DNA from 3 places in the Priestia sp. FSL R5-0597 genome. Region 2 is predicted to be linked to each of the others. Evidence: riboswitches for the same ligand, from Rfam matches in the RefSeq annotation. Region 2 holds a riboswitch; each other region holds the start of a gene.
What was found. A riboswitch is a leader RNA that binds a small molecule or an ion and turns the genes downstream of it on or off. The one in region 2 is predicted to bind S-adenosylmethionine.

Region 1 (10,570 bases), 3.5 Mb from region 2:
CCGTTAATGCTACCTTATTTCTGTGCATATTTACAGCAGGAAATGCCCTTATTCGTCCTTGTGTCCTCTCATTAATTACGATGAGAACCAAAGTAGGATATGGCTCTGCTTCAGGGTTAACTGCCTCAATGGATAGCTTAGGGCGTATTTTTGGCCCTCTGCTTGGTGCATTTGCCTTTAAACTCAATATGACGCTGCCTTTTATTATCGGAGCAGTTGTCACTTTAGCTGCTTTACTGCTGATTCAGCGTCATACAGCTCTAGATTATTCTGAGCAAACACTATCATCATAGAGGCTGAAACAAAAGTATTTTAGCTGAAGGAAGATCCGAACGATGAATCGAGATTCTTGATGGAGAATCCAACGCGTTCGGATTTTTTTATTGCTATGGTAAACGTAAGTTTCATGTATGTAGGTACTTCTAGCTGGTGATTGGAGGGCAAGGCGAAGACTCCTGCGGAAAGCGAAGCCTTGTAGGGAAATCAACAGCCGATTCCTACTAGCTCATGTAGCCAATTTGTTAGTCTTTGGATTAATCTAGCTATGTCTCAATCTCTTTTCATCGTTACTAACACAAGATTATCCGCAGCTGCAGTGTGTTTTATAATTGAAAACCGATGAGCTTCGTATAGCTTAATCGCAGGTGTATTTTTTTCGGCTGTGGAAACCATACACTCACATTCTGAATATCTTTGAAGTACATATGTTAAAAGACGGCTTCCGATTCCTTTTCGAAAGTAACGAGGACGCACAACAAGGCGGCAAATCGTTAATCGCTCATTTTCTTTTTCAAACGACAGCACGCCTGCTAGCTTACCTTCAATTATTTCTCCGATAAACACTTCCTTGCTTTTCATAACATCTTCTTTGCTTTCTGTAAGCTGAGGAATATCTGAAAAGCTAATGAGCCTTGCTTCTTCTTGATAAGCTTCTACTTGCACAGCTACTATTTGAAGAGCGATATCCACTCTTTGATGTTCGAGGATTTGAAGCATGAAAACCACTCCATTTCTTTCACAAATTTAGACAAATTCCATGTTTTCACTATATCCAAACACCTTCCTTGTACATATTGTATTATGTACCGAATTAGCCAGGAGGTGTTTATATGCATATCACTGCTGAAAGAATTAGAGAAGCAACAGAAGCACTTGCTTCTACTGAGCTTGAAACATTTATGTACCAAGAGCCAACTGCTCTTCACAGACGTTCTCGTCGTCGTTCTACTCGTCGTTCTACTCGTCGTTCTACTCGCCGTTCTACTCGCCGCACTACTCGTCGCACTACTCGTCGCACTACTCGCCGCACTACTCGCCGCACTACTCGTCGCACTACTCGCCGTTCTACTCGTCGCACTACTCGCCGTTCTACTCGCTGCACTACTCGCCGTTCTAGCCGTCGCCGCTGTCGCTGCGGTTCACCTTGCTGCTCATATCCATGGTTTAATAAATCATTTGGCTGCTGCTTTAAAGGTCATGGCTGCCGTCGCTAACTAACTCTAAAGCAAGCCGAGTCTAAAACATACGCGGCTTGCTTTTTTAAAGATTTTTATTTTACATAATCATTCGTTTTACTCTTCTTAAAAAAGAAAACAAAGTATAATAGTGGGAAAGAATCTCTCTTAAAAGGAGGCCTACCCATGCACTTATCTTTTGATCATCTTGTTCATTTTTCACCTGATCCTATTAAAGCTCAGAAAGAACTAAACGAATACGGAATCAATGTTATTAAAGGCGGTACCCATGAAAAATGGGGCACTTTTAACACGTTGGCTTATTTTCACCTGAGCTATATTGAGTGGCTTGGGCTTACAGATATCGCATTAGCTCAAACAGTTACAGATAATGATCTTATTCAGCAGCTTGTTAACGAACATACGCCGTTTGGTCATTTTGGGCGATTCGCCCTTCGTACAGATGATATGGATTTGCTCATAACCGAGCTGAAAGACAAGGGCTACACTGTAAAAGGCCCTGTAGCGGGGTCTCGTCAAACTAATGATGGAGAAAGACTTCAATGGCAAATGTGTTTTATTGAAGATGACCATGATGCCCTTCCTTTTCCTTTCTTTATTGAGTGGGGTGAACCAGAAGAAAAACGCAAGCCAAAGCTAGCTGCTCTTTCTTCCCATCAAGCCGGTCAGCTGCAGCTAAAAAACATTTACTGTGCTGTACATAACCTTGAAGAATCCATCAGCAAATGGACAAAACTGCTGGACGTTCAGGCTGGCGAAAGCTACAAAGACTCTTTACTTGATGCACGTTGTCAAAAACTATATGTCAATGAAGGAAACCTTATTTTTTGCAGCGGAACACAAGGTGTTGTCCATGATACATTAAAAAAAGTTGGAGAGCGTCCATTTTTGGTTGAATTGGATCACGCTCTAACACCGCAACAAATTACCGTACAAGGAGCTTCTTTTAAATTCAACAAATAAACATCCGCGGGCGGATGTTTATTTCTGTGCTTCTTTTATAGCTTGATAAATGAAGTGAGGCAAAATTTCAAAGGAATACTGAACGTCTAATCTTTCGGTCCATTGATGCGCATCTCTTCCCAGCGGTCCAATGTTCAGCACCGGCATCTTCAGCTCCTCTAGCTCTTCTAGCGGGATATGATATCCTTTATTCCATAGAGGCATATTGGCTACTAACGTGTTAAATGTATGAAGCGGATGCTGCAGGCTGGCATAGCTTAAATCCGAAATTCCACCAAAATAACTTTGTTCAACTAGCTCCACTTGGAATTGCTCTTTGGCAGTTGCCTGTACGTTTGACAAAATCTTTTGTACAAAGAGATCATCATGTGAACAAACGGCCGGGTAAAAAGGCGGCGTAAAAAATAAGACTATCATCGGAGCTGCTTCTTTACATAAACCAGCTAAAGAGTTTACTAATTTAATGGTTTTATTTCTGTCATCATCTTCTTGTGCCAAAAGTGCCGCTTCCATTTCTTGCACATATTTTTCACCGTGCTGTTTGACTGCATGAGTATAAAGTTCTTCATACGTCCATACGTTCACGTCAAGGGATGAACCCTCCATTCCCACAGCGTACTGCCAAGCAGCTTTATTATAATGTTTTTTTACATTCAAAGCCGCTTTGTCAGCCGATTTCAACAGCAGATCTGTTACTTCTTTAAGAGAGCGGTTTAACATAAATAAATTAAATAATACAACGGCAGAGTGCGGAACTTGAACGGAATACTCTTCTTTTAAATCTTTTTGTATCAGCACAGTAGGAGGTGGACTCGTTTCATCTCTTACTTTTTCGCAAAAATCAACGTTTAGTTCTATTTCTGTTGTTAAATAAGAAGCTAGTAAATTAGCATTCAAACCAGCTAGCGGTTCCCCTACATGAGTTTCTTTTCCATAACACAAAAAGCTTGGCATGATCTTGCCAATCGATCCTGAGTACACATAGTTCGTTTGATCACCAGGATAGCGGCTGAACACTGGTTCTGCATTTAGCATGAGAGAAAAATCCAGCTGATGTTTGCACGCAAGTTCTAAAAGAACAGGCACTGCTTTTCTCATTCCGAGCGAATTTACTTCTTCATCCGGTACCGACAGAAGCAGGATGTTTCCGTCAAACTCTCCGTTGCATGCTCGTTCAATCATACTGATATGCAGAGCAATACCTGCTTTCATGTCCATCGTTCCTCGGCCAAAAAGCCAGTCTCCTTTTATCATATCTTTTTGTACGTGCGCCGGAACTTGTTCCATATCATTATAAAAAGTAATCGTTAACGTATCAGCGTGAAAAGCATCCTTTTTCCACTGTCCATAATCTTGTACATCCACTACGTCGTAATGACTGACTAATACAACTGTTTTATTCGTATTTTTCCCTTCAACAAAAGCTGTGACAATCGATCGCCCGTCTCCTGTTGAATGAAGCTCAACTTGCTCGTTTTTTTGAAAGTAAGGCAGCTTCAATAAATACGACGCTATCGATTCAGCCATTTCCACTTCTGCCATCGTTCCTGTCACGCTAGGTATAGAAACCAATTCGCTTACAAGCTTCTTTAACTGTTCTTTTGTTTGATACAAAGATGTTTTGTTCGACATACCCTTCATCTCTTTCCTTTTTCTAAATTTTCCATCAAACAAAACGATTCGTCAATCCCTTTGACAGAGACCCTTTCATTCTATCCCTATGTATCATAGTATGCGCTTCCTTGACGCACATGATAAAAAAAGAGTGCGCGGCTAGGGCTAGCACCGCACACTCTTTTTTTTACTTTTCGTCATCTTCTAAAAAGTCTAGGATACGATCAATAAGCTGTTCGCTTCCTGCATCGTTTCCATGTTCAAGAGACATTTCCATTTCAATGCTCCTTTCATAAAATATTCTTGTTTTATAACATACCACAATTCATTTCGAATGTAACCTTTAATTTGTGTAAAAATTTCGACAATTTATGATTAATTTTGAAACCTAGTGAGTAATGATTATACCCACCAGATTCTTCAATTGTCAAAAAACATGCTTTCTATTTAAAAACACTTTAAAAATAGAGGCGCGAGCAGACTTCTATAAAAGACAGCCTACTCGCTCAAGCTTGGAACAGCATGATGAATAAATTTCTAGTTCATTTGCTTTTTGTACATCTTTAATATCTATGCCTACAGCATATGTACGAACATGGTTTTCGACCACAATTTCATAAAATGTTTCTAATTCACGATAAGCTACTTGATAATGCTTTCCTAATAATTTTACGGCTTCCTTTAATGCTTTCTCTCCTGTATGTGCTGCAACTGCTGTATGACTCATAAAACCCTCTCCTTTTAGAAAAATAAAAAAAACTCATTTTGCTTTGATGCAAAATGAGTTTTTCACCCGTTTTATCACCCAAAGCACATGCTTTGCTGGTAGGAGCACCTTACATTCGTAGGTTGCTGTGGAGTCAAAGAGCCAGATCTCTCGTCCACTCGTGATAACTTTTTTAATTTAAAATTTATTTTATCAAACAATTCCATCCGCGTAAATAGAAAAATAAAAATATTTTAATTTTTGTGGTAATGGAATGAATTCAAAAAGTCAAAGCTTAGATTAGCAAAATAAGAAGCTGCTACAAGTAATGCCTCTTCATTTAATGAAAAAGAAGGATGGTGCCATTCATATTCTCCAGCCGTACCCATCCATACAAAAAATCCTGGTACACGCTGCTGATATACGGCAAAATCTTCTCCTCCAGGCGATTGTTCAGCTTCTACGACTTGATAACTAAGATTCTCTGCAGCGTTAATAACCAATTTTTCCAGCGTATCATCATTGTTTACTACAGGAAGATACGGATACCATTTAACGTCTACTGAAGCGCCGAAAGCTGCTCCAATCCCTTCAGCAGTTCGTTTCATAAGAGCCGGTATTTTTTCTCTCGCTTCTTCTTGAAAGGTACGCACCGTTCCTTCAAGCGTTACTTTGTCAGGAATGACGTTCCACGAGCTCCCTCCGTGGATTTGAGTTATGCTGACAACAACATTTTGAAATGGGCTGAGATTACGGCTGACAATGGTTTGTAAACTAGTAACAATTTGACCAGCAGCAGCAATCGGATCTACTGTTTTTTCTGGAATACCTGCGTGACCGCCTACTCCTTTGACGTCAATTTCAAAACGATCAACGCTTGCCATTAAAGGTCCCGATTTGACACCAATGGTTCCTACAGGAAGATTCGGTTTGTTATGCATTCCAAATATCGCTTCTACTCCTTCGAGCACACCTTTTTCAACGAGCATTTTTGCCCCAGAAGCCGTTTCTTCGGCCGGTTGAAAGATAAATCGAACCGTACCGCAAAGCTCCTGCTGACGCTCTTTGAGAAGAATGGCTGCTCCGATTATAGAAGCCGTATGAAAATCATGTCCGCATGCGTGCATAACACCGTTCACTTCAGAAGCAAATGGCAGATTGGTTTTTTCTTCAATTGGCAGCGCATCAATATCAGCTCGAATAGCGATAGTAGGTCCCGGCTTCCCTCCCACAATTTCCGCTACTGCTCCCACGTCTAAATGGAATGCATCCGCTATAGAAATATCGTAGTGCTTTAACCACTTTTTAATACGTTTAGTTGTTTCATATTCTTTCATTGAAAGCTCTGGAAACCGGTGCAGCTCACGGCGTATGTCTATTAGTGTATTTAGTAGTAATTGATCTGTCATATTTATCACTCTTTCACATTTCTTAATTTAGACCACTTCTCTATCTTTTACGACAAAGAGTGTACCTCATTGAATTTTTTATAAAGAAATACGGTCGTATAGCCTTGTGCAAGGTGCTTTTCTTTAGCTTGAACATATCCTTTTCGTTCATACATCTCAACTAACCAAGGATGTTCTTTTGCTGTTCCTAAAGACACACCTGGCGATTTAAACGTATTCTTTATTACCTCTTCCTCTACTAGATGAAGCAGCTTAGATCCAACGCCTTTCCTGGCAAACGACGGGTCCACTGCAAACCACCAAAAGTGCGGAACAGCAAACGGACCTGGATGTTCTCCCCAAGGCATTCGTATAGATACAGTGGCAGCGATTCTTTTATCTTCTTCATATACATAGCAAAGGTTTTGAGAAATATTTTTCTTAACGAGGGCAAGATCAGCAGTAGCTGCTAAGAAAGGAATGCCTAGCTCTCGAATAGGCTTATATGCTTGTAGAGTTAAGTTCAATAAGTTATCCGCGTCGTCATTTGTTGCCAAACGGAATTCATTTTTCATCTCTTTGTCTCCTTAGATAGTACTTAAATATTTTATTTAACTTATAAGTTTACTAAGAATTAAAAAAGGCAGACTGCCGCCTTGCGTACTCACTATACAACTGCTTTGATAACGTGTCAATTCTATTTATCGTTTTCTATAAAAGATATAAATAAAACAAATACACGCAGAAAACTGCGCGTATTACGTACATATCAAGATAGACTTCAGGACTCACTTACCGTAGCTTTTAAATTAGCTGCCAACATCACAAGTTCTTCTATAGATGCTAACTCCTCTTGTGAAGCCGCAGCTACTTCTTCAGCGTAAGCAGCTGCTTGTTTAGCAACCTCCGAAAGGGCCATGACAGACTCCATTACCTTAAACGAATACCCATCAATCTCTCCTGTTGCTTTTGTCATTTTGTTCATTTGTTCTTGAGCGGCAAAGACATCTTCCATAATTGTGGAAAACTGTTCAGTTACATCTTCGACAGTGGCAATACCAAGCGTGACTTCTTCCGTATTCACTTCCATGTTTTGATAAGCCCGCTTTGCCTGTATTTCAATTTCTTTTAACAAATGACTGATTTGTATAGCGGACGTTTTAGATTCTTCCGCTAGCTTACGTACTTCCCCTGCCACTACAGCAAAACCTTTTCCATGTTCTCCGGCCCTTGCAGCTTCAATAGCAGCATTAAGTGCAAGAAGATTTGTTTGTTCAGCAATTCTTGTAATCGTATTAATAATGCGGCCAATCTCTGCGGAACGATCTTCGAGTCCCTTTACTTCACTGGTCGATATCTTAACGGTTTCATAGATTTTATTCATTTGATTCGTCACATCTTTCACCGCAACATTTCCGGTAGAAGCATGTTCAGAGGCTCTGTTCATCGATTGTTGTACCTTTGAAGAATGATCAGTCATTTTCTGAAGCAGCTTAGCCATATCCACCATAGCCTGCTCGGTTTCAACCACACTTAGCAACTGCTTATCAGAACCCGCAGCAATTTCTTGAATAGACATCGTAACTTCTGTCACAGCTGTTTTTGTTTCCTCCATGCTTACAAGCAATTGCTCTGAGGAATGACTGACCGTGCTCTTTGTTTTACTTATTTTCTGACGCAGTATTCTCATGTGAGTCATCATTTCATTAAATGAAGATATGAGTGTACTAATCTCATTTTTCCCTTTCAAAGGAACAACATCTACAGATAAATCGCCGTTTGAAATCCCTTTCATTGTTTTTGACAAATTTTCAACCGCAATTATGTAGCGACGTATGATAAAATAGAACACGGTAGTTGTAAAAGAAACAAACAGAAATGTAATCACTAGCGTAATCGAAGCTGCTTGCTCTTGTTTCACAATAAGATAATAATTGGTTACTTCAATTACAGTAGATGTTATGGCCATCATGGCTGCAATCATACATAGCATTTTCATGCGTAAACTTTGAAAAGCTTTTTTCATTTTTTCATCCCCTATACAATCTAAAGACATAGAATGTCTAATCTATATTAGTAGTATCGGCATATTTTTATATTTTTTTGTAAAAACTAAAGAAGAATTGAAACAATTATTATTGGCGCTTTTCCACTAAATATTGGAATACATATCTTCCTGCAAGGCGCTGCAACAGCAGTTGATAACTGTCTGATTATTCTTTCATTTGACCAAACTCTACCTTTGCTTATAAAATGAAGATTTGTAGAAAGGAGTACGAAAAATTTTATGTATACGTATCAAACAGGCAATCAAACAATTGACTACAAAATTGAAGTCGTTCCAAATAGAACCGATATCACGGTGCAAATTTGTGACAAAGAAGGGGTAAAAGTTATTATCCCAAGAGGTCTTAATGAAAACAATGTGCGTTCAATCATCGCACGCAAAGCAACATGGATTTTAAAACAACTAAACGGTTCACAACCAGCTGAGGAAAAGCCAGCTGCTCCAAAGAAAGAAGCAGTAAAAAAAGAAACAGCTAAAAAAGAGGCTCCTAAAGCAGCAGCTTCTGCAGCTAAAACTGGTTCTTTTGAAGAAGGAGACAAATTCCCTTACCTAGGGCGTCAATACCGCTTAAACATCGTTCGTGGAGATGTAGCAAAAGCTGAAATGACATTCCGTGCAAAATTCATTGCTACAGTACCTGAAAGCTGGAACGAGCAGCAAACAAATGAAGGTATTGGACAACTATTAACAGAATGGTACCAAGGCCGCGCAGGTGAAAAATTCCAAGAAGCTTTGAAATCTGTTAAAAAAGCAGCTGACAATGCTCCTGAATCTGTTAAGTGGGACGAGTTAGGTGAAGAATACGCTACGACTCAAGATAATACAATCGTATTAAACTGGCGTTTGCTAACAGCTCCTCTTGCAACAATTGAATATGTCATTGCTTCTCAATTTACAAATGCAGATGAGTTATTCGAAGATGCAGCTGAACGCAAACAGTGGTTAAGCGATAACACCCTAAACGCATTTTAAGTTTATACATAAAAAAAGCACGCGGCGAACGCGTGCTTTTTTTATGACAATGAAGCCTTATACCTACTCCCTTCCCTCAAAAATCCCCCTCTATCAGGTCTTTGGACATGTCAAACTTTCTACACCAATTGATATATTGTGTTTTAAAAGAAAGATATATATAATCAAGAAAATGTTTGATTTTGTTTAAATGTGGATACGTATACCTATAAGCAAGATAGCAAACACTTAAGATGAGTGGTTACGCTATAAAAGTTGTAATGACCATGTAAAGAAAGGAAGTGCAGCTTATGAAAGGACAGAGCTTTTTTATTTTAGGACTTATATTTGCTCTTATCATTGCTGTTTTAGCTGTAATTAACAACGATCCTGTACAATTTAACTATGTATTTGGTTCACAAAAATGGCCTCTTATTTTAATCATCTTAACAACGGCTGTGTTTGGAGGAGTTGTTGCTGCTTCATTGAGCTTTGTAAAAATTGTTCAACTAAGAGGACAAGTGAAACAGAAAAACAAGCGAATTGCTGAACTAGAAGAAGAAATCAAGCAGCATAAGCCTGTTGAGCCTGTTATAGAAGAAGAACCAAATCAACCAGCTACTCGAACTGAGCGCGCTCAGTTATAATAAAGAAAAGTCGTTATTTTAAAGAATAACGGCTTTTTTCATTTTTTGTTCCGCCAAGCATATTTTCGGGATACACGCATAAACAGATAGATATGGAAAACTTTAGTTCTGAATGGTACAATCAACACTGTTATATCTCTATGAAAAACCTAAATTGATAGTCTTACCGTTAAGAAGGTGTTCATCCATTATGATCAATAAAAAAATAAAGCGTGAAATTCTTACATACACAAGCGTCATCCTCGGCACCGTTTTGCTTTCTGTTGTCGTTCAGCACTATTGGTTTCAGCCCTACACTGTAAAAGGCGATTCTATGAAGCCTATTTTGCACGAAGGCAATCGAATTATTATTAACAAACACAGCAAGCTGGAGCGCTTTGATATTGTCGTGTTACAAGCTCCCTATAGCAGTGATTTTCTAGTAAAGCGGATTGTGGGCTTACCAGGAGAAACGGTCGAATACAAAGATGATGTTCTGTATATAAATAACAAAGTCAAAAAAGAGCCGCATCTTCATAAATATTTATCCAAAGTGCCCGCTTACGAGCGATTTACTGAAAACTTTTCCACGTACGAACTGTCTCCAGACGGCACGATACCGGATGGATACGTATTAGTGCTAGGTGACAACAGACGCATAAGCCGGGACGGAAGACATTTTGGCCTCACTCCCATTTCTTCAATCATGGGAGAAGTCAACATGAAATACTGGCCTTTAAAAGAAATGACTTTTATGCATTAACACATAAAAAGAGGTT
Region 2 (10,570 bases):
TATTTTGCTCGCGTCTTTCCTGTTTTGTAATTCCAGCATCATGCCACGTAATGTTTGTTGATTTACTCACTTCAACCGCTCCTTATTTTGAAGATACTTTTTGTTTTGCTAATCCCTTAATTAACACTTCAATTACTTCTTTACGGCTGAATGTGCTTGGTGGCACTTCTCCGTTACGAAGCATTTCACGTACCTTGGTACCAGATAGAATCATATGATCTTCCTTGCTGTGAGGGCATGTTTTCGTTGATGCCATCGCTTCACACTTCTTGCAGTAGAAGCTGTGTTCAAAAAATAAAGGTGTAATTCCTAATTCATCTGCCGTAAAGTTACTGAAGATTTTTTGTGCATCATATGTTCCGTAGTAGTCACCAACACCAGCGTGGTCACGGCCTACAATGAAATGCGTGCATCCAAAGTTTTTTCGAACCATTGCATGGAAAATAGCTTCTCTAGGTCCAGCATAGCGCATTGCAGCAGGGAAAACTGCCAAAGCTACACGATCGCTAGGATAATAGTTCTCTAAAAGTACTTCATAACTTTCCATACGGATATCTGCTGGGATATCATCTGACTTTGTTTCTCCTACAAGTGGATTTAAAAACAGGCCGTCTACAATTTCTAATGCTGTTTTTTGAATATACTCATGCGCACGGTGAACAGGGTTACGAGTTTGGAATCCAACAACCGTTTTCCAACCGCGCTCTTCAAATGCTGCTCTTGTTTCAGTTGGATCTAGGTAATACTTTTCAAAACGCGTTTTAGGTGTACGTTCTACAAGTACGATTGGACCTGCTACATATACATTTGGGCGTTCCATCATTTTCTTCACACCAGGGTGGGCAAGTTCTGCTGTGCGGTACACATTTTCCGCTTCTTTTTCTTTATTTGGCGTATATACTTCAGAAACTTCTAAAACACCATATGTCACACCGCTTTGAACTAGTTTTACTTTGTCGCCAATGTTTAATTCTTTAGCCTGCTCTTCTGTTACGGGAAGAGTAATAGGAATACTCCATACAGTTCCATCTGCTAGACGCATATTTTCAACAACTGATTGATAATCTTTTTCTCCTAAAAACCCCGTAATTGGGCTGTAAGCACCAATCCCAATTAGTTCTAAATCACTTAGAGCCATGTTGTCTACTTCAATTTCTTTTGTTAGTGAAGTGTAGTCATATGTTGGTTGATATAAATTAATTAATTCTCCACCGTGTGCTTGAATTGTTGTCATTTTGTAAAATCCTCCTTAAGTAATTAACACAATATAATAAAAAGCAATTGAATCACGCAGTCATTTTTTCTTTTTCCGACTGCAAGCTTGCTCTTTTTCTTCTAGTCGTTCTAGCTAAGCTTAGAACACCTGCTGTGGCAATGCAGCCACTAGCTAGCACCACAAATGAATATAAGTCGCTTTCAAGTACTAATTTCACAAGAACATATGAGATTACGAGTGAAAATACAGGGGATACCACCCAAACCTTTAACATTTGAATGACCACTTCGCGCTGTTCTTTCGTAAATCCCGTTTTCGCTGCGCCTATCCCAATAATAGAAGACGTAGTGACCTGTGTAAGCGGTACTGGCAAACCAAACAGTGAAGCTGCTGTAACAAGAGAAGCACCAGTACCTGAAATAATGCAGCCTTCCCCTACAGAATAGCGAGTAATTTTTTTTCCGTTTGTTTCAATAACTCGGCCTCCTAGTAAAAGAGCTCCGAGTGCCACCGCCAATCCTCCTGCTATGACACCCGTTGTAGCATCCATTAACCCAGCTCCTACTAGAGGACCGACAGCATTTGCCACATTATTCATTCCAGCTGAGAAGGCTTCAAAGAATCCCGTCGCTATAACTAAAATCGTTAAAACTCTTTTCCACTTTCCCTCTGCTTCTTTTTTATGCGCTCTGCGTTTTATCACTTTCCCAATCAAAAAAGCAATGACAAATGAAACTAGCGGAACAATAATCCAAAAAGACATGACAATTAAAAGTTTTTCTACATACAGAGATTGATAAGCTACTCCTACTCCAACAACTGAGCCAACTGTTACTTCACTTGTTGATAGAGGGATACCAATCAAATTCGCGAAAAAGAGTGACAGCGTTGCAGCAGCCAGAATGATAATAACTAATTCTACTGACAGCAGTTTTTCAGGTATGATACCTGAACTGATGGTTTTTACCACCTCACCGCCTCCGGTAACAGCTCCGAGCACAATTCCTACAGCACAGATGAACAGGGCCACTCTTCGCTTTTTAATTGCACCGGAGCCGTATGAAACGCCCATAGCAGCTGCTGCACCGCTTGCCCCAATATTCATTGCAAAAAAAAGCGCAATGATAAAGGCAACATATAAAAGCATCATTTATTCAGCTCTTTCGTATTTAAGATTCGTGTAATCCGCACTCAACTTTTTGTGTACCTGCCCATCTTCCTGAACGTAAATCGTCTACATTATAGGCAGGTGCGGTACAGGGCTCACAGCCGATACTTGGGTAGCCTTGATCATGAAGTTTGTTGTACGGCAAATCATGCTTATACACATAGCGCCAAATTTCTTTCCATGACCAATGAATTAACGGACAAACTTTCACCTTCTTGAATTTCTCATCTTTATTAAAATAATTCGTGTTGGCACGAGACTCAGACTGCTCGCGTCTCAAACCAGAAATCCACGCATCATAAGGAGCAAGGGATTCTCTTAGCGGAATGATTTTTCGAATTTGACAGCATAAGTTAGGCTGACTCTTCCAAAGCTCATCTCCATGTTTTTCAGCTTGTTCTGCAAGAGTTAAATCCGGCTTTTTCATATGAATACGTAAATCAGGGAAGCGTTCTTTAATTGCATCAATCACTTCATATGTTTCTTTAAAATGAACGCCTGTATCTAAAAAGACAATTTCAGCGTCTTTTTTCACTTTTGAAATTAAATCAATTAACACGATTCCTTCGATCCCAAAGCTTGACGCATAAATAATTGAATCTCCGTAGGTATCATACGCCCACTGCAATGCTGAAAGGGCTCCTTTTGTTTCATCTTTACTGTCGAACTCTGGAAATGTATCGCTCCAGTTTTCGTACGTATATAAGTCTGCCATTTTCTCCACTCCAATTCTTAGTTATCCGCGTTATCCAATAAAAAAAGACGGTTTTACCCACTAGAATTGGATAAAACCGCCTCTAGTGTGTCTAGTCAGCGAAACTATTTAATTCTTACTTTACTTCGGCGTGTTCAAAAATTTGTTTTAAGTCGGGGTTTACAGTCATTGGTTTCCCTTCTCAAATTATCGCTTGCGCTATATCAAAATAAAAAGTCTTCCGTATTGAAAGACTGGGTAGGCAATAAATTTTCACCTTATCTTTCAAAATGATACACACTTTGCTGGAATTAGCACCTTGCTAAGCAGGTTGCCGGGGTTCAGCGGGCCAGATCCCTCCACCACTCTTGATAAGCATTTTTTAAAAATTTTAGCATATTTAGAATATTTGTCAACATTAAAAATCATATATCCGATAAGAAAACTATACTTTAAATTCACAGAAATATCTATACTTTTATTTAAAACAACATATGTAAATTTAACCCAAATGTGAACATATCAGTTTATAAAACGCTTTCTTTTTTCTCCAACTTTTGATGTTCTCTTGCTAAATAAAACGCAAAATCTCTCTATAAAATTAATAGCGGATTTATAAGCTTTACGGATAATTCACCCACATTAGCACACATTACAGATAACACTGACTGACAGATAGGAGCTATATAAGATGGAGAGACAACCCTTTCAATTAGACGATACAATTAAAAATAATGTACGAACATATTTACAGCAGATTTCAACTGAAGCCTCTAATTTAATTAAACATTTAGACACGAGTGATCATTGTATCCTATGTGATTTTGAGGAGATGAGAAGGTTATTTCAAGATGTTCAAGCTACGGCCGCCTCTTATTACTTGCGTCATTACTTATCGCCTTATACATTTGAATACGCTGCTCTGTCCCTAGCTATTCATAACCTCTCTGAGAAACGTCACGGCGCTTTAATTGTCATTGAACGGGAACAAAATGTTGATCCTCTTATTCAAAAAGGAATGCCTATTCAAGCTCCTGTCAGCGCTACGCTAGTTGAGACACTGTTCTATCCAGGGACACCCTTACATGACGGAGCTGTCCTAATTAGAAATAATCAGCTTATTTCGGCTGCTAATGTTTTACCTCTCTCGTCTATTATTTCAACGAACAAAAAATTGGGAACACGTCACCGTGCAGCCATTGGAATGTCAGAAAAATCGGATGCATTAATTTTAGTTGTATCTGAAGAAACAGGCAAAATTTCGTTTGCGCTTGATGGAAGCCTCTACCCTATTCACTCCAGCAAAAATATGATTTAAGAGCCCTTTCCTAATAAGCAGCCCTATCTTGACTTCTATATCCTTTCTCTTTAATATATTTCATAGTTTTTACATACTATAGATACGGGTGATGCATATGGCAATTTTAAAATTTGAACATGTAGGCGTTCAAGTAAAGGATATAGAAAAATCTATTGAGTTCTATACACAAAAGGTGGGATTAGAGCTCATCGAAACACTACCACATACCGATCCGTCTTTGAAGCTAGCTTTTCTAGGTTTAGAAGGCAATGTAATCGTAGAGTTAATTCAAGGGTATAACTCAAGCTTACCTAATGAAGGTAAAGTTCATCATTTTGCGCTGGCAGTAGATGGAATTGAAGAGGAGTTTGAGCGTTTAAAATCAGCAGGCGTTTCATTTGTGGAAGAAAACATTGTAACTTTGCCAAATGGAGCAAGATACTTATTTTTCTATGGTCCAGACAAAGAATGGATTGAATATTACGAAGTAAAAAGATAAAGATATCTTATACCTTCAGTGAAAAATGGTCATACTGTGGCTATGACTAATCACTGGAGGTATTTTTATGATGGAATGGCTATTATTTCGACTTTTTCGTCGTTCTATTTTAGTGCGGCTTCTTTTTATTATCGGCTGCCTTGTTTTACTTTTCGGCATGCTTATACATTTCCTAGAGCCGCAAACGTTTGGGAATGTGTTTGAAGGAATTTGGTGGGTTATTATTACAATCTCTACTATAGGGTACGGTGATTTTGCTCCCACCACTACGATTGGAAGGTTAGCTGCAATTATTTTAGTCCTCATTGGAACGGGATTTATTACTACTTATTTTGTCACGCTTTCTAAAATTGCTGTTTCCGCTGAGAGCGCTTATCTGGAAGGAAATTTAAAGTTTTATGGAAAAGATCACTTCATCGTTGTGGGGTGGAATGAGCGCGCCAAACTCGTGTTAGAGTCTTATCGCGACGCATTTCATAAAGAAGACATTGTTCTTATCGACGACTCTTTGACTAAAAACCCCATGATCTGTGATCGCGTTCATTTTATTAAAGGAAGTCCCTCTCACTATGAGGTATTAGAACTTGCTAATGCTCGGTACGCAAAAAAAGTGCTGATTACTGCGGATCAGCATAAGACAGAAGAATATGCAGACATGAATACTATTGTTACGCTAGTCGCTCTGCAAGGACTGAACCCTTCTATTTACAGCATCGTTGAACTGTTAACAAAAAAGCATATTCAAAATGCGCAAAATTTGGGGGTAAATGAAATGATTAAAACAAACGAGTTGATTAGTCAGGTCATGTACGAACATATTTTTGTAAAAAAATTAGAGAGTTTAAGAAAAGAATAGTCCCTTCAATTACCGAAGCAGCGCCTCTTCTGCCTCTCTAATTAGCTCTTCTCCTAAGCTGATATACTTTTCTGGAAATGAAGCGTCTGCGTCTTGGGGTTCTGCAAACTGATTAAATGAAGCACCCACGTTTCCATTGTGAACATTGTCATCTAGGCCAATTTGATACTTATGTGAAAGTAAAAATGGCGTACCAATCTGTACGGTTGTTCCTTTAGAATCCAGTTCTCCATTCGTAGCTGTAAACGGGATACGTAAAAACTGATAGCCGACTTCATCGTTCATCTTATAGTCGAATGAACCATGATCATAATCCCAATTTCCTCCAATGTTATACCCAAGCGGCTTAAGCGTTTTTTCTAATTCATAAAGCTTGAATAATGTGCCGTCTAATCTTGAAGATAATTCAATCATCTTATCCCTCCTCTGTTTTAACATGTCCTTTTTCCAGCTTTTTATCCTTTATCTCAAAAGCAAAAAAGTTCACCTTCTAACAAGAAGGTGAACTTTTTATTTATTTCAAACGCTTTTCTAATTCTGCTTTTTTCTCTTCAAAACCAGGTTTTCCAAGAAGAGCAAACATATTTACTTTATATGCTTCTACTCCAGGCTGATCGAACGGATTTACTCCTAGTAAATAGCCGCTGATTGCGCATGCTTTTTCGAAGAAGTATACAACATATCCAAACGTATACTCATCTAGCGCCGGAATGTTTACAACTAAGTTTGGAACGCCTCCGTCTGTGTGAGCAAGCATTGTACCTTGGAACGCTTTTTTATTTACAAAGTCAACTGTTTCCCCAGCTAAGTAATTTAGTCCATCTAAGTCCGCTGCATCTTCTTCAATTGTTAGCTCATGACGAGAATCTTGAACTTGTACAATTGTTTCAAAAATATCACGACGACCTTCTTGTACATATTGACCTAAAGAATGAAGATCCGTTGAGAAGTTAGCAGATGAAGGGTAAATACCTTTTTGGTCTTTTCCTTCACTTTCACCAAATAACTGTTTCCACCACTCAGCAAAGTATTGAAGAGCTGGCTCATAGTTAATCAGCATTTCAATTGTTTTTCCTTTATTATAAAGAACATTACGAGCTACAGCATATTGATAAGCTGCGTTTTCTTCTAGCTCTGATGATGAAAATGCTTCTTGAGCATCAGCTGCCCCTTTCATCATTTGTTCGATATCAAGACCTGCAGCGGCAATTGGCAATAAGCCAACTGCTGTTAATACTGAATAACGGCCGCCTACATCATCTGGAATAACAAATGTTTCATAGCCTTCTTCGTCCGCTAATGTTTTTAATGCGCCGCGCGCTTTATCTGTTGTTGCATAAATACGCTTGCGTGCTTCTTCTTTGCCGTATTTCTCTTCTAATAATTTACGGAAGATACGGAAAGCAATCGCCGGTTCTGTTGTTGTACCAGATTTTGAAATAACATTAATAGAGAAATCTTTATCTTGTAAAACATCCATTAAGTCTTTCATGTATGTTGAGCTGATGTTGTTACCAGCAAAAATAACTTGCGGAGTTTTACGCTGTTCTTTTGATAATGTGTTATAGAATGAATGCTGAAGCATTTCAATAGCAGCACGAGCACCTAAGTAAGATCCTCCAATACCAATAACAATTAATACATCTGAATCAGATTTAATTTTTTCTGCACTTTTTTGAATGCGTGCAAATTCTTCTTTGTCATACTCCGTAGGAAGGTCTACCCATCCTAAAAAGTCGTTCCCAGCACCTGTTTTTTCATGAATTGAATGGTGAGCTACTTTCACGGCATCACGTAAGTATGTAAGTTCATGTTCACCAAAAAATGATAACGCGTTTGAATAATCAAAACGAACATGTGTCATAGTCTGTTCCTCCATTAAAATATCTTTATTTTCCACTTTATCGAAACTGTTAGCTGAATTCAAGTGAATCCACTTACAATTTGACACAATCATTATAGTTTGTTGAAACTGCAATCATTGTATGTACCCTTTTATTTAACGATAAATTCCGTTATGAAGTCAACTAATGTTCTTTGATTACAGAACGGAATTCATGCACGATGACGCAAATAATAAGCAAATAAAAAACGACTAAAGAGTGGTCTTCAATCGTTTTTTATTTGCTTACCGGATGGTGCAATATAGTTCATTTCACCTATCTTTACATATTGTCTCGGTTTATAAGAGGCTTTTAACAGGGAAGAGTCTATTGATATGGAATTTTCAGCTTCACTTTTAGAAGTGATTAGCATCCTGTTTTCTTCTTTCATTTCCAAGTGATTATTTAGCACAAATCCACTCATACATAGTGCGGTAAAAATGAGAAAACTGATGGCTATTTGTTTCCTATACATTTCCATCACCTCACTCTTAGAGTGACAATTTCGCATGATTTTTATACGTCGAAAAAAATTTTTTTATGTTTTTTTTATGGATTTTGTGACGAGTTTCTATTTATTTAATAAGCCTTGAAAATTCTGCTGATACTAAGAATTAGCATGGATGCATGCATAATTAAATTATTATATAATCGGTTACAGAATTGAATATCACAAGGAGGTTTGTCTTTTGTCGTGGTTGCACTTGGTGATTTTATCGCCTTTTTTATTAGCCTTTTTTGTCCCGCTTCTGTATAGGAAATTCCAGCGTATTCATACAGGGTGGTTCGTTTTACCTCTTCCACTTGTGTTGTTCATTTATTTCACACAATATATCAGTGGTGTTTCTAAGGGGGAAACATATCTACATTCAATGAAATGGATACCTAGTCTGGGCATTAACTTTGATGCTTATGTGGATGGACTCGGTCTTCTATTTTCTCTGTTAATCACCGGAATTGGGACACTTGTTATTCTTTACTCCATTTATTATCTTTCTAAGACAAAAGAAGCGCTGCATTCGTTTTATGTCTATTTGCTTCTTTTTATGGGATCTATGCTAGGAGTTGTATTATCAGACAACTTAATGAGTCTTTACAGCTTTTGGGAATTAACAAGCCTTTCATCTTTTTTATTGATTGGTTATTGGTACAAACGAGAGAAATCTCAATACGGAGCCTTAAAATCTATGCTCATTACCGTATTCGGAGGACTTTCCCTATTAGCAGGAATTGTACTTTTATACGTCATGACAGGTACTTTCAGCATACGCGAAATTATCTCAAACGTAGATGTGGTTACATCAAGTCATCTATTTATTCCAGCTCTAGTCCTCATTTTATTAGGGGCCTTTACAAAATCTGCTCAGTTTCCTTTTCATATTTGGCTGCCAGATGCAATGGAAGCTCCAACCCCAGTGAGTGCATACCTTCATTCAGCTACAATGGTAAAAGCGGGAATTTATCTTTTAGCAAGACTCAGCCCTGTTTTTGCTATAAGCGCCACTTGGTTTTTTGTTATTTCAATCATAGGACTAATTACACTGTTTTGGGGCTCGTTTTCAGCAGTAAAGCAACAAGACTTGAAAGGGATTTTAGCTTTTTCAACAATTAGTCAGCTTGGGATGATTATGTCACTTATAGGAGTAGGTAGCGCAGCTATTCACTATGATTTTTTAGACGATAATATCTACTTAGTGGCTCTTACTGCAGCAGTTTTCCATTTGATTAACCACGCTACCTTCAAAGGCAGCTTATTTATGGTAGTAGGCATTGTCGATCATGAAACAGGCACGCGTGACATTAGAAAGTTAGGCGGGTTAATGAGCTTCATGCCTGTCACATTTACCATTGCTATCATTGGGGGATTTTCAATGGCAGGTCTCCCTCCCTTTAACGGATTTTTAAGTAAAGAGATGTTTTTTACAGGCATGGTAAACGTGACAAAAATGGATATGTATAGCATGCAGACGTGGGGAATTTTGCTGCCTATCATCGCTTGGGTGGGAAGTATTTTTACGTTCGTCTATAGTATGATTCTTGTCTTTAAAACCTTTACAGGCAAATACCAGCCCGAAAAGTTGGAGAAGAAGCCGCATGAAGCACCAGTAGGCATGCTGATTTCACCGGTTATTTTAGCATCATTGGTTGTTATTTTTGGCTTTGCTCCTAATTTATTAGAATCAACCCTTATTGAGCCAACAATGGCCTCTATCGCACCTAGCCTGCTAGCTGAAGGTAAAGAATATCAAGTGCATATTAAATTTTGGCACGGCTTTACGCCAGAATTATTTATGACGCTAGGGGTCATCACATTTGGTATTTTGTTGTTTATGACGCTTCAAAAGTGGTCAAAAATTTATACACGATTCCCTTCTTCTTTAACGCTTAATAACGGATATAATTATGGCATTAAAGGGATGGAAAAAGGCTCAACGCGCATCATGAAAACATTAATGACAGGATTTATTAGAGACTATCTTTTAATCATTTTTACTTTCATAGGCATTTTACTTCTCGTAACGCTCTTTTCTCAGAATGCCTTTGCGATTGATCTAAAAGATACTGCTTCTATCGGCGTTTATGAAGCCATACTAGCAGTTGTAATGGTTGCGGCTACTATTACAACTTTATTGGCAAAATCACGCCTCACAGCCATTATTTCGCTGGGAGTTGTCGGGTATACGCTTTCTTTATTTTTCGTATTATTCCGCGCTCCTGACTTAGCTTTGACTCAATTAGTTATTGAGACTGTATCCGTATCACTGTTTTTACTATGTTTCTACTACTTGCCGGAGTTTCGGAAGCGAAAAGTAAGGGTGAAGTTTCAACTGCCAAATTTACTGGTTGCCCTTCTTGTAGGAACGACCGTTACATTGCTTGGCATATCAGCAAACAGTACAAAACTATTTGAATCGATTTCACATTACTTTATTGAAAACAGCTATGAAAAAGCA
Region 3 (10,570 bases), on a different contig from region 2:
AGGTGTCCTCATATATTGTGAAAAGACAGGCTATAGAGCTGAGGTGATAAAATGACACTATTAATTATTCATCTGGTGGTATTAGGAATCAGTCTTGCGGCACCTATAGGGCCGATTAAAATTGAGATGATTAAACGAGGGATCGTGGGTGGATTCTGGGCATCCTGGCTTATTGGTTTAGGAGGCGTTACAGGAGATTTACTTTTTCTCGTTGTCATCTATTTAGGTGCTGAGCATTTATTTGAACATCAGTTTATAGTTGTATCTACATATATGTTAGGCGGGTTTTTTCTTATTAAGTTGGGACTAAGTAGTTTATCTAGGAAGACTTCCTTAAAGAAAGATGATATGAAAACAACACTGTCTTCATGGCATCGAACATTTTGTATTGGCTTTTTGATGGCTTTATTAAACCCTTTAAACATTGTATTTTGGTTTGGGGTGTACGGAGCTACCTTGCAAGAACTGACACAGAAAGTGTCCTCTTCTCTTTCTTTTCTCTACAGTTTATTTATTCTAGTAGGGATTATCCTTTGGAATCTAAATGTTGCTTTTACTGTCCACTTTGGCCGCGATCTTCTTACTGATAAATTCTTACGAATTATTTCAGTTGTAGCTGGGCTTGTCTTAATTTTATATGGAGTGCGTTTTATTTTTCACTTCTTTAAACTAATTTTTCATTTTGCCTAATTCAAAGATACTCATCTATATCGTAAAGGAGAAAATTGAGAGGTGACCAAAAACTGTTTATTTTTGCTGTTACATTACTAGTAACACTTGTCCTTCTAACTTTATTATGCGTGTTTATTTCTAAGAAGTTACGAAAGAGACTAACACGTAGAAGTAAGCAATGGTGGCTCATTATACACGTTCTATCTGTAATTATTTATTTTGGCGGCATTTTTGGACAACTCTTAGTAACAAGTTCAATGACTTTCTTTTCTGATCAATCGCAGATATACGTGGGAATACTATTTATTAGTTATTTTGACCATTATCTAACGATACCTGGCGCATTAGCCTCTTTATTCACAGGGATATGGTTAGCTCTGCGTACTCACTGGGGAGGCCTAACAAAATATTATTGGGTTCTGACAAAATGGATAGGTAACATGCTTGCAATTCTCCTGGGGTCATCAATTACGGGTAATGTCGTATATAATTTATTCCCCAAAATTCTTTCTAGTGATTTACATCCTTTCCAAAACCCTCTTTATTTTCAGAGTCGAAGAATGCTATTTTGGGGTATTTCAATAAGCTTTATCCTTCTGGCTTTTTTAGTCATTATTTCTTATATAAAACCTTGGGGCAAGAGAAAGGTTAACTGAGTTTTTTTTAGCGTACATACCTGGGGGTACAAAGTGTACTATAGGAAGAAGAAATCTAGTCATGATATACTATTGGTAATAACCATAAATACGACGGAGGGCATTATGACAAAACGATTAGATTTACGTGTTGACTTTGCATTTAAATCATTATTTGGCACCCATGGAAATGAATCCATTCTAGCTGCCTTTTTAAATGCTGCGCTTCGTTTTCCAGACGAAAAGAAGATTCAAACGGTTCAGCTGTTAGATCCGCATTTTAATAAAGAAAACCAAGAAGATAAACGTTCCATTCTGGACGTACACGCACAATTAGAAGATGGAAGCCGCGTTAATATTGAGATTCAGCTTAATAACAAACATGACATGGAAAAGCGAACCCTCTATTATTGGTCCAAGATGTATAGCAGCCAAATGAAAGAAGGTATGGACTACGGAGAGCTTTGTAAAACCATCACCATCAATATTGTAAATTTCCGTTATTTATCTCATATTAATCATTATCATTCCACCTTCCAGTTATACGAACGTGAACAAAAATTACTCTTAACGGATATGATAGAAATTCATTTTATGGAACTACCTAAGTTATTGATTAAATGGCGTAACAGAGAGGTAGATCCACGAGAAGATCAACTTGTACGATGGTTATTATTGCTTGAAGCATCGGAAGATGAAGAAATCACTCAAGTATTGGAGGAGATTGCAATGCAAGAAGATCACGTGCTAAAAAAAGCGATAGATGAGTGGGAACGCGTAAGCCAAGATCCAGAAGTATTATTAGCTTATGAAGCCCGAAGAAAAGCATTATTAGATGAGAAATCAGCTTTGAAAAGAGCTGAAAGGAAAGGAAAAGAAGAAGCTATAAAGTTAATGGCCATTGGAATGATTCAAGAAGGTATATCGAGTAAAATAATCAGTAAATTGACAGGTCTTTCTGTAGAAGAAATCGAAAATCTTCGTCATCAATAAATAGAAAAAAGAGCCGTACTTAAAAGGTACGGCTCTTTTTTCGAACATGGCAAATATTGATTTTCATGACAAGGAAATGAAACATCTAATACCACTTTTTACAGTGTCATTTGTTTTTAAAAAATAGTATAGGAAGCACGTAAGAAAATAATACATCCATTATTTACTATGTATGTACTTCTTTTAAGATAGGAACTTTAAAAGAAACAAGGAGGTGACACAACATGGCAAACAACAAAAGCAGCAACAACAACGAGTTATTAGTATATGGTGCTGAACAAGCAATCGATCAAATGAAGTATGAAATTGCGAGCGAATTTGGTGTAAACCTTGGTGCTGACACAACTGCACGTGCAAACGGATCAGTAGGTGGCGAAATCACTAAGCGTCTGGTACAAATGGCTGAGCAACAACTTGGCGGCGGACGTTTCTAATAAAACTTTATAATAATGGCTGAAGGAAGAATGAACTTCATTCTTCCTTTTTTCCGTTATAAGATCCGCCTATTTATCGTATTTCAACACATCTAGAATGCTACTTATGTAAAATTAAAAAGCGATTCTCACTTTTTAGTTGGCTCCCCAGACATCTTGAGCAATTTTAATTATGTGACTAATTTTATTCCACTGTTCCTCTTCTGTTAATACATTTCCTTCTTCTGTACTTGCAAAGCCACATTGCGGACTCAATGACAAGTTAGCTAGAGGAACATACTGACTTGCTTCTTGGATTCTTTGCCTAATAACCTCAGTATCTTCTAGTGTAGGAAATTTAGATGTTACTAACCCTAATACAACAGTTTGATTGTTACCTGTAAAGCTTTTTAATGGTTCAAAATCTCCTGAACGGTTGTCATCATATTCAAGAAAAAGCCCATCTACATGTAAGTTAGCAAAGATTGCATCGGATATAGTATCATAGCCACCACTTGTGATATAAGTAGATCTAAAGTTTCCACGGCAAATATGCATAGTAATGAGCATATCTTCAGGCTTTTTAGAAATAGCATCATTTAAACAACTTACTCTAGTATTGATAATGTCTTTTACATCCATACCCAGCTTCTCAACAACCGCATTGATGCGTTCTTCAGAAACAAAATCAATCCACGAAGTATCGTCTAATTGTAGATAACGGCAGCCTGCGTCGTAAAAGACTTGAATCGCTTTCTGATAAGCAGCCACAGTATCATGATAAAATTGATCTCTGTTTCCATTGTAATATGTATCTTCTTGAATTCGAGTAAATAACATGTTTGGGCTTGGAAGTGAGAATTTAGCGACTTGGCTTCCATCACCATGGCGTTCGACAGCTTCTTTTAAAAACGTGAAATGTTCTACCATATAATGATGATTGAAGTCTACTTTACCTACTACCTTAATCGCGTTATTTTTGGTTTTTGCACCCTTGAATTGGCTGATATATTCTGTCTCAAACTGCTCTACACCTTCTAAGCCTGATAAGAAGTCCAAATGCCACCAAGAACGTCTAAATTCACCGTCCGTGATAGATTTAAGACCTACTTCAATTTGCTTCTGGACAAGCTTTTCAATTTCTTTATCCTCTACAGATTTTAGATCGGCTTTATTAATTGTACCATTTGCATACGCTTTTCTTGCTTCTTTAAGGGGAGTTGTGCGTAAAAAGCTGCCTACGTGATCAGCTTTAAATGGAGCCTTCACTAGTGTCTTTGTCATGAGTTTGTCTCCTTCTTTCTTTTTAAAATAAAAAACCTCTTCTTAAAAATAAGAAGAGGTTAATAATCATTATGGGTTCTCTTCTTATCTTCAAGCAAATTGCTACTGGAATTGGCACAGTACTTTAACAGTCTGTTGCCGAGGCTTCCTAGGGCCAGTCCCTCCACCTCTCGAGATAAGAATATTCAATTTATTTAACTAGAAGAAATATTACACTTGTTTTCTTAGCTTGTCAACAAAAAATTGGAAAATCAGAAATAGTACATCTCTTATCTCATTACCCACTACAGTAAGGGTTCTTCTTTGTTTTTGGTTTGGACAGGAAAGCTTATCGCAATAGCTACATAGTATTTAAAGAATTTTGGCTCCATTACCTAATTGTTATTTATCTTCACTAATTGTACTAAAAAAATACCTGACTCCATTATACCTAGCCTCTTCATTGCACTTTGCAAGGAGCGCTATTCCTCACTTCTAATTTCTCTCTTTGATTCATTTCTTAGAGCGAATACGCTAAACCAATCTTTCATATAGTCACATCTTCTTGCAAATACGAAAAGAGCAACCATCATATACTGGCTGCTCTCTCCTAGCAAAAATGCACTCACATCAATGTGAATGTGAACGTATTCATATTACAGCACTTCATTGATAAAAAAAGAAATAATTTCTATTTGCCTTTATACATAGTTAATCGTTCTTTTGCTAAATTAATTAATTCCTTTAACTCTTCAACAGATTGCTTGTTATTACAATCGTTTAATAAATCTATTGTATCTTGCAAAAATTGCTCTCTTCTTTTTACCCTTTTATATTCAGCCCTATATTCTTCTGCCATCCTTGCTGTTCGAGTAGACCCCTGACGAGGAGTGGGAACTTTTTCAAAATCTGAGGTGCGAGATTTTTTATCTTTTTCATCAAGCATAGCGTTTTCTAGATTCCTATTCCTCAATCCTGATTGACCCAAAATACTCCTTGCAGCTCGTTCTCTTCCAATGGCCATTATCATTTCCCCTCTCTGGGATTGAGATTTGAGATAAACCATCTTGTACAGATTCAATAACAATAAAATAAACCCTTCTTTTGATAAGTTAAATTACTAATTTCAATTGATGCTTAGTTACTAGCTATTCCGTCTTTATTTCTATCCAATAATAAGAAGACTACCTTCCATTGGTAGTCTTCCTGCTGCTATAATTCTTTTACCTTATATGCAAAAGGTCACTTACTGCGTCCTTTAGTTTTCCATAGGTTCTTATTTTACTGAAGTCTATACCCAATTGAACAGCTGTTAAAGCGATTTCTGGACGGATACCTGTAATCGTTGTATCGATTCCTAGCAATTCTAACATGTTTACGACTTGAAACAATTCATTGGTCATCATTGTATCAATGGAAGGTACACCTGATAAATCAATGATTAGGCAAGACAATTCAAGGTCTTTTGCCTGCATCATAATTTTTCCCGCAAAGTCATTGCTCTTATAGTCATCGATCTGACCAATTATAGGAAGAACACCAACTGTATCTGAAATACTAATGACTGGTGTACTAAGTTCTGAAATTAGCTTTTTTTGAGCATATACTTGCGCCTCTGCTACTTGTCCATAATACATGGTAAAGAGTCCAATCATCCGATCAAAGGCTTCGTTTAAGGTTCTGTTCCATAGAATAATATCTTGTTGTGCAATACTAGACTGATGGAGGCTTATAAATGCTTCAACCTTGTTAAGAAAAATAGCACGAAACTTTTTGAAATGACGGATACTCAGGTAAAGAGGATTCCCTAAACGAGCTTGTTTGGTTGCAATCTCTTGGGCCCAACCACTAAGATTTTTAAAAGATCCATCCTTTAGGACCTTCACTATTGTACGGGTAAAATAGTGATTTTGTTCTCGAAGGTATTCAGTTACCTTTGGAGAAGCATCAACTGTATAAACAGAATTCTCTTCTATCTCTCGAGAATCTAACCACTCTTGAGCCATTTCATTCACATGTTGTAATAAAAAATCATGTAATTCTTGAGTCATTTTATCCATAACGTTTTCCCCTTTTATTGATCACAGAAAACATAACTACTATTCAACGTACGGATACTTATTTTAAGATATGGTACATTCATGAGAGGTAGCGTTTCTGGGGTACCTCTTTAGTTTTATAGACGAATTGCTTAAGTTAAAAAATAAAATGAGGTTAGTTTATTCTCAACTGAAATCCATTAATCCTGCTGTTTGTTAGGTGCCTTTTTATATGAATGATAAAATATAAAAAAAGTAAGTAAAATTTATAATTTATAATTGTTTCTATATAAAACATTTCACCTTAATTATTGTTAAAGGCTAGTATCTGTTTCCTCATGGTTTAGGTGAACCACAAAAAGAAAACCACTAGAATGGCTCTAGTGGTTCTCCTTTTTAAAAGTCGCTATATTCTTCTAAGTCATCATCGTCTAATGAGCCAGATATATTTTCTAAATCGGCAATCTTTCCTTCGTTCAGTTGAGGAACCTTTGAAGGCTCTTCTTCTTTAAAAGTATTGCTTCCTACAAAACCCGTTGTTTGGGCTAATACCTTTAATTCAGATAGTTCATTCTTAATATGCTCAAACATTTCGTAGGTTTTTTTATCTTCCCTTTCTTTTCTTCCAGTAGATGAATCATCTAAATCACGTAGAATTAAAGACGAAATATAATCTCCTAACTTACGCGATTTAGCATATGTAGCCAGTTGATTATACACTTCATCACTCAATCGATTTGTCTTAATGGTAAACGCATTTTGGCGTTCTGACATCCTTATCACCTACGTTGTTAGGATTTAACGGCTTTCTTATCTGCTGCTTGCTTCTTCTGAACGTAACCAATACTACGAATCTCTAAGCCAAATAAATTTAAGTGACGGCTATCTTGAGGAACCTTATGGTACTTGTCTGTACGTTCTTCTCCAATTTTTTCACGCATACTATTCATGATAGCAACTTCTAAAGTAGGAGCTACCCCTCCACAGTACACATATTTACGCACTTTGTTCGCTGGTGGTGGTGCAACATCATTTAATTTAGCCAATAAGATCTCTACATATTCTCGAAGAGAAGACTTGATTGTATTTGTTAAATCAATGGATTCGCCTGTGTTTTCGTTTTTTAATACAAACTTTTGTTTACTGTAGTTATCAAGAATAAATTGATCAAAGGCACGTAAGTCTGTAAACAGTTCTAGGAATTTTTCTTTACGTAATTTATCAATATGCGCTAAATAAGGAATGCCTTCAATGCTTTGGAATGATTCACGACTATTGGCAGCTTTCAACCCTTCTGGTAGAATAACCACATCAATGGAACCACCACCAATGTCCACCATCACGGTTTCACATTCTACATACTCATTTGCATCTTCACGATCTTCAAGGGTTAAGTCTTTTTTTAAGGCAAAACGTGCACTTTCTCCCTCTTTTAAGCACGCACTTTCTTCTACTACTACTTTTAATGTATTTTCAAACCCAGGCGTATGCACCGTAAACGTATGGTCGCCTAAGAAACGATTAGCCATCGCTTTTTGAGCTGCACCAAATGTACTCTCTTTCTTAAGGAGCCAGATTGGTAGCATCGTAGAAAAGTAGTCAATTTCAATTGTGTTATCTTTTTTATCCTTAGCATGTAACGCATGGTAATACGCAATGGCAGCTAAAAAAGTGATGTATGGAATATGACTTGTAATTTTATTATGTAATTTATTAATGTGATTATTAGCCAGCAATTGACTAGCTGCAATGTCACCGACCAAGAAATAGCGCTCTTTCTCTTCTCCTTGAATAGTTGTGGAAAGTAAAATACGCTTTTTAAATTCTTCTGGAGCTGTAACAGCATCTGTGAAAAACGAATCTGCAGCTTCTTTTTGCAGTTCAACTACATTCGTTGGAAAATCAAATAAATATCCATCCATGATGTTCATATCCACAGAGTTTCCGCAATCTTTATTAAAACGTGAAATTTTCATTTCTATACACCTCATCTTTTAAGTTGAACTTATATTCAACTTATTGTACTTGATGTAGGATAAATATTCAAGATGTGAGAACGATTTAATTATCTACAAAAACTTACATCTATCAACAATTGAAGGAATTAAGTAGAGATTATATTTAAATACGATGTCCCACCATTATCTTACTGAAAATTAGCAACACAACAACTGCAAAACCTACTGACTTGTCTTTTTTTTTACGCTTAGAAATACAAGCAACTTTATTCTTTAATAAGGTAATATATAATGAATCTTGTCTTTAAATGTCATCTTAGCTCTTTCTTTAAAGCCTATCCTTTTATAGATTAGCTTGCTTTTTATTTTAGAAGTTATAACGATTAGATATCATTTAACAAAGAGATTTAATTTTCCTTATCAAGTAGTCACTTTTTCTATACGAATTTATAAGGTAAGGATAGTTTAAAATTCTTTTCATTTTATGAATAACTGATTCTCCTTTTACACATGTTAACGTTACAACCAATAAAGGAGATGGATAAAATGGCAAACAATAAAAATAGCAACACAAATGAATTATTAGTATATGGTGCTCAACAAGCAATTGACCAAATGAAATATGAAATTGCTAGTGAGTTTGGTGTTAACCTAGGTCCTGATGCAACTGCTCGTGCAAACGGATCTGTAGGTGGAGAGATTACAAAACGTCTGGTACAAATGGCTGAGCAACAACTTGGCGGCGGACGCTTCTAAAATGGTCTCATAATAGGGACTAAAGGAAGAAGAAACATCTTTCTTCTCTTTTCTATGATTTAAATAATAAAAGGCACATGCATAATATGAAAAGCCTCCATCAATATCGATGGAGGCTTTTTCAGTAGAACATAACTTCTTTGCCCTTGTGAGACCTTATCGTTATGTATCCCGGTTTATTTCGTTAAACCTGAACCATTTACAGTAGCCATACACACCATTGAAGTCTGCTTTAGCTCTGTACTCATCATATACCACCTTGACAGACAATAAAACCTATTTTTATACAATTTATGAAAATAGTAATTTTAAATGAAAATAATGTATAATAAAAACACCTTTAAAGATACATTTATTATGCATCTTTTAGGGCGAAAAATTACTTTAATGATAGCGATTTTACAATACCAACTTGTAATTCTACAAAAGAAAGCAACATATAAAGGTAAACAAATTCAAGTGAACATAAACAATTTTTAAAAACCTCACTCACAAATAATTTCATGTTATTGTCTCCTCTCCTCTATACGCCATTTTTTCGAATTGGCTTACATTTAAAGATCTCCACTTTAGACAATGCGATCTTTTTAACAGCAACTTAAGTAGTTTGAGTGGACAGATAATGAACTTTTATTTACCTAGTATTGATTCTATTCGTTGTTTTTCTTTTCTTATCAAGATCCTCTCGAATTTCTCGTGTAAGAACACCCTCCTCTATTTTTTCTGCAATATCCATTAGCTCTTCAATATCAGAAAAAGAATACCTACGGATAAGCGAGGAATTCCTTTCAGGAAAGATAAGGTTTTGAGCTTCATAATAACGAATTTGTCTTTCAGAAAGCCCAGTCATTTCAGATACAGTTTTCATAGTCATTACTTTTTTTTCTCGATATGAACAATCCTTATTCAATTAGTTTCTCTCCTCTATACTATTTGGCTAAGTTCGCGATGCGTCAATTCTTATAGGTGGGGAATTTAGTTAATATATCTAAATTTTCAAATAATTAAATTTTACAGTATCAGTATATGATAAAAACATCTACAACTTGGTCATAACACCTGACATGCTAAATGCAATTATGAACGGATCCATGCTCTTTTTTTAAAGCTTAAGAAGTCTTATCCTTTAATTTTTGATGATCCTCAGATCTGTTCCATCCATCCTCTGAAACGCTTTTAACTTCTCGTCCTTTCTGTATTAAATGTTCGTGACTAGTACAAGCATCAGCATATAAAAACTCTTGCCTTCTTACATAATTAGCTACCCCTTACCTACTGCGGTAAGGGTTCTTTGTTATTTTTCGACTGGACAGGCAAGCTTACCGCAGTAGTTACATAGTATCTAAAGAATCTTAACTTCATCACCTAATCAGTAGCTAGTTCAGTATCGCTACCGCGTTAATACAAGCTGTATACGCCCAGTGAAGCCAATTGGGGAACCTGTAAGGGAGCTGAGCCGAAGAGGCGAAGGGGGCGACCGAATGGGTTGAGCTGAAAAAATAGGTATGTAAAACGCAAAAAAATTAAACAAATGAAAGAAGGTATCAGCATGAGAAAAACACATGATATTGGTTTTCGAAACTTCCTCCATCAACCATTCTTTAAGCCTTCCACAAAGCCTCGTCCATTCAAGGCATATTCCTTTGTCCCATTTAGTCCACTTGCCATGCTTGACCCCACTATTTTAACCATAGGAGGTATCGTCTTAGGAATCGCTATTATCGAACGAATATTAGAACGATGGGGTGTCATAGATCTGGTTAATCAGTTTGCGAAAGTGATGCGGTTTATCCTGCCTGTTACCTTCTATAGTGCGTTGATTTACTTTTTTGCGACCTTTA

Region 1: linked by a shared signal. The riboswitch ahead of MKX72_RS06110 (hypothetical protein) and the one ahead of MKX72_RS24880 (phosphoadenylyl-sulfate reductase) in region 2 are both predicted to bind S-adenosylmethionine.
Region 3: linked by a shared signal. The riboswitch ahead of MKX72_RS27095 (5-methyltetrahydropteroyltriglutamate--homocysteine S-methyltransferase) and the one ahead of MKX72_RS24880 (phosphoadenylyl-sulfate reductase) in region 2 are both predicted to bind S-adenosylmethionine.

What each region holds. Positions count from the first base shown of each region.
Region 1 covers NZ_JBBOUZ010000001.1:1,197,110-1,207,679, reverse strand. The annotation lists gene MKX72_RS06135 (MFS transporter) at 1-293, shown strand, start outside; gene MKX72_RS06130 (GNAT family N-acetyltransferase) at 550-996, opposite strand; gene MKX72_RS06125 (CotG/ExsB N-terminal domain-containing protein) at 1,110-1,493, shown strand; gene MKX72_RS06120 (VOC family protein) at 1,641-2,438, shown strand; gene MKX72_RS06115 (M20/M25/M40 family metallo-hydrolase) at 2,457-4,070, opposite strand; gene MKX72_RS06110 (hypothetical protein) at 4,537-4,779, opposite strand; SAM riboswitch class I at 4,848-4,949, opposite strand; gene MKX72_RS06105 (amidohydrolase) at 5,013-6,167, opposite strand; gene MKX72_RS06100 (GNAT family N-acetyltransferase) at 6,215-6,721, opposite strand; gene MKX72_RS06095 (methyl-accepting chemotaxis protein) at 6,928-8,172, opposite strand; gene MKX72_RS06090 (M48 family metallopeptidase) at 8,434-9,186, shown strand; gene MKX72_RS06085 (LapA family protein) at 9,477-9,812, shown strand; gene lepB (signal peptidase I) at 10,003-10,554, shown strand.
Region 2 covers NZ_JBBOUZ010000001.1:4,709,035-4,719,604, forward strand. The annotation lists gene cysC (adenylyl-sulfate kinase) at 1-70, opposite strand, end outside; gene sat (sulfate adenylyltransferase) at 83-1,234, opposite strand; gene MKX72_RS24875 (inorganic phosphate transporter) at 1,287-2,366, opposite strand; gene MKX72_RS24880 (phosphoadenylyl-sulfate reductase) at 2,386-3,099, opposite strand; SAM riboswitch class I at 3,354-3,456, opposite strand; gene cdaS (sporulation-specific diadenylate cyclase CdaS) at 3,770-4,396, shown strand; gene MKX72_RS24890 (VOC family protein) at 4,494-4,877, shown strand; gene MKX72_RS24895 (potassium channel family protein) at 4,945-5,733, shown strand; gene MKX72_RS24900 (YugN-like family protein) at 5,743-6,147, opposite strand; gene MKX72_RS24905 (glucose-6-phosphate isomerase) at 6,248-7,597, opposite strand; gene MKX72_RS24910 (hypothetical protein) at 7,843-8,091, opposite strand; gene MKX72_RS24915 (Na+/H+ antiporter subunit A) at 8,306-10,570, shown strand, end outside.
Region 3 covers NZ_JBBOUZ010000002.1:73,591-84,160, forward strand. The annotation lists gene MKX72_RS27080 (LysE family transporter) at 52-690, shown strand; gene MKX72_RS27085 (Rpn family recombination-promoting nuclease/putative transposase) at 1,434-2,300, shown strand; gene MKX72_RS27090 (alpha/beta-type small acid-soluble spore protein) at 2,525-2,734, shown strand; gene MKX72_RS27095 (5-methyltetrahydropteroyltriglutamate--homocysteine S-methyltransferase) at 2,870-3,997, opposite strand; SAM riboswitch class I at 4,079-4,179, opposite strand; gene MKX72_RS27100 (hypothetical protein) at 4,668-5,000, opposite strand; gene MKX72_RS27105 (STAS domain-containing protein) at 5,200-6,036, opposite strand; gene MKX72_RS27110 (hypothetical protein) at 6,412-6,789, opposite strand; gene MKX72_RS27115 (Alp7A family actin-like protein) at 6,807-7,991, opposite strand; gene MKX72_RS27120 (alpha/beta-type small acid-soluble spore protein) at 8,520-8,729, shown strand; gene MKX72_RS27125 (MerR family transcriptional regulator) at 9,364-9,603, opposite strand; gene MKX72_RS27130 (hypothetical protein) at 10,279-10,570, shown strand, end outside.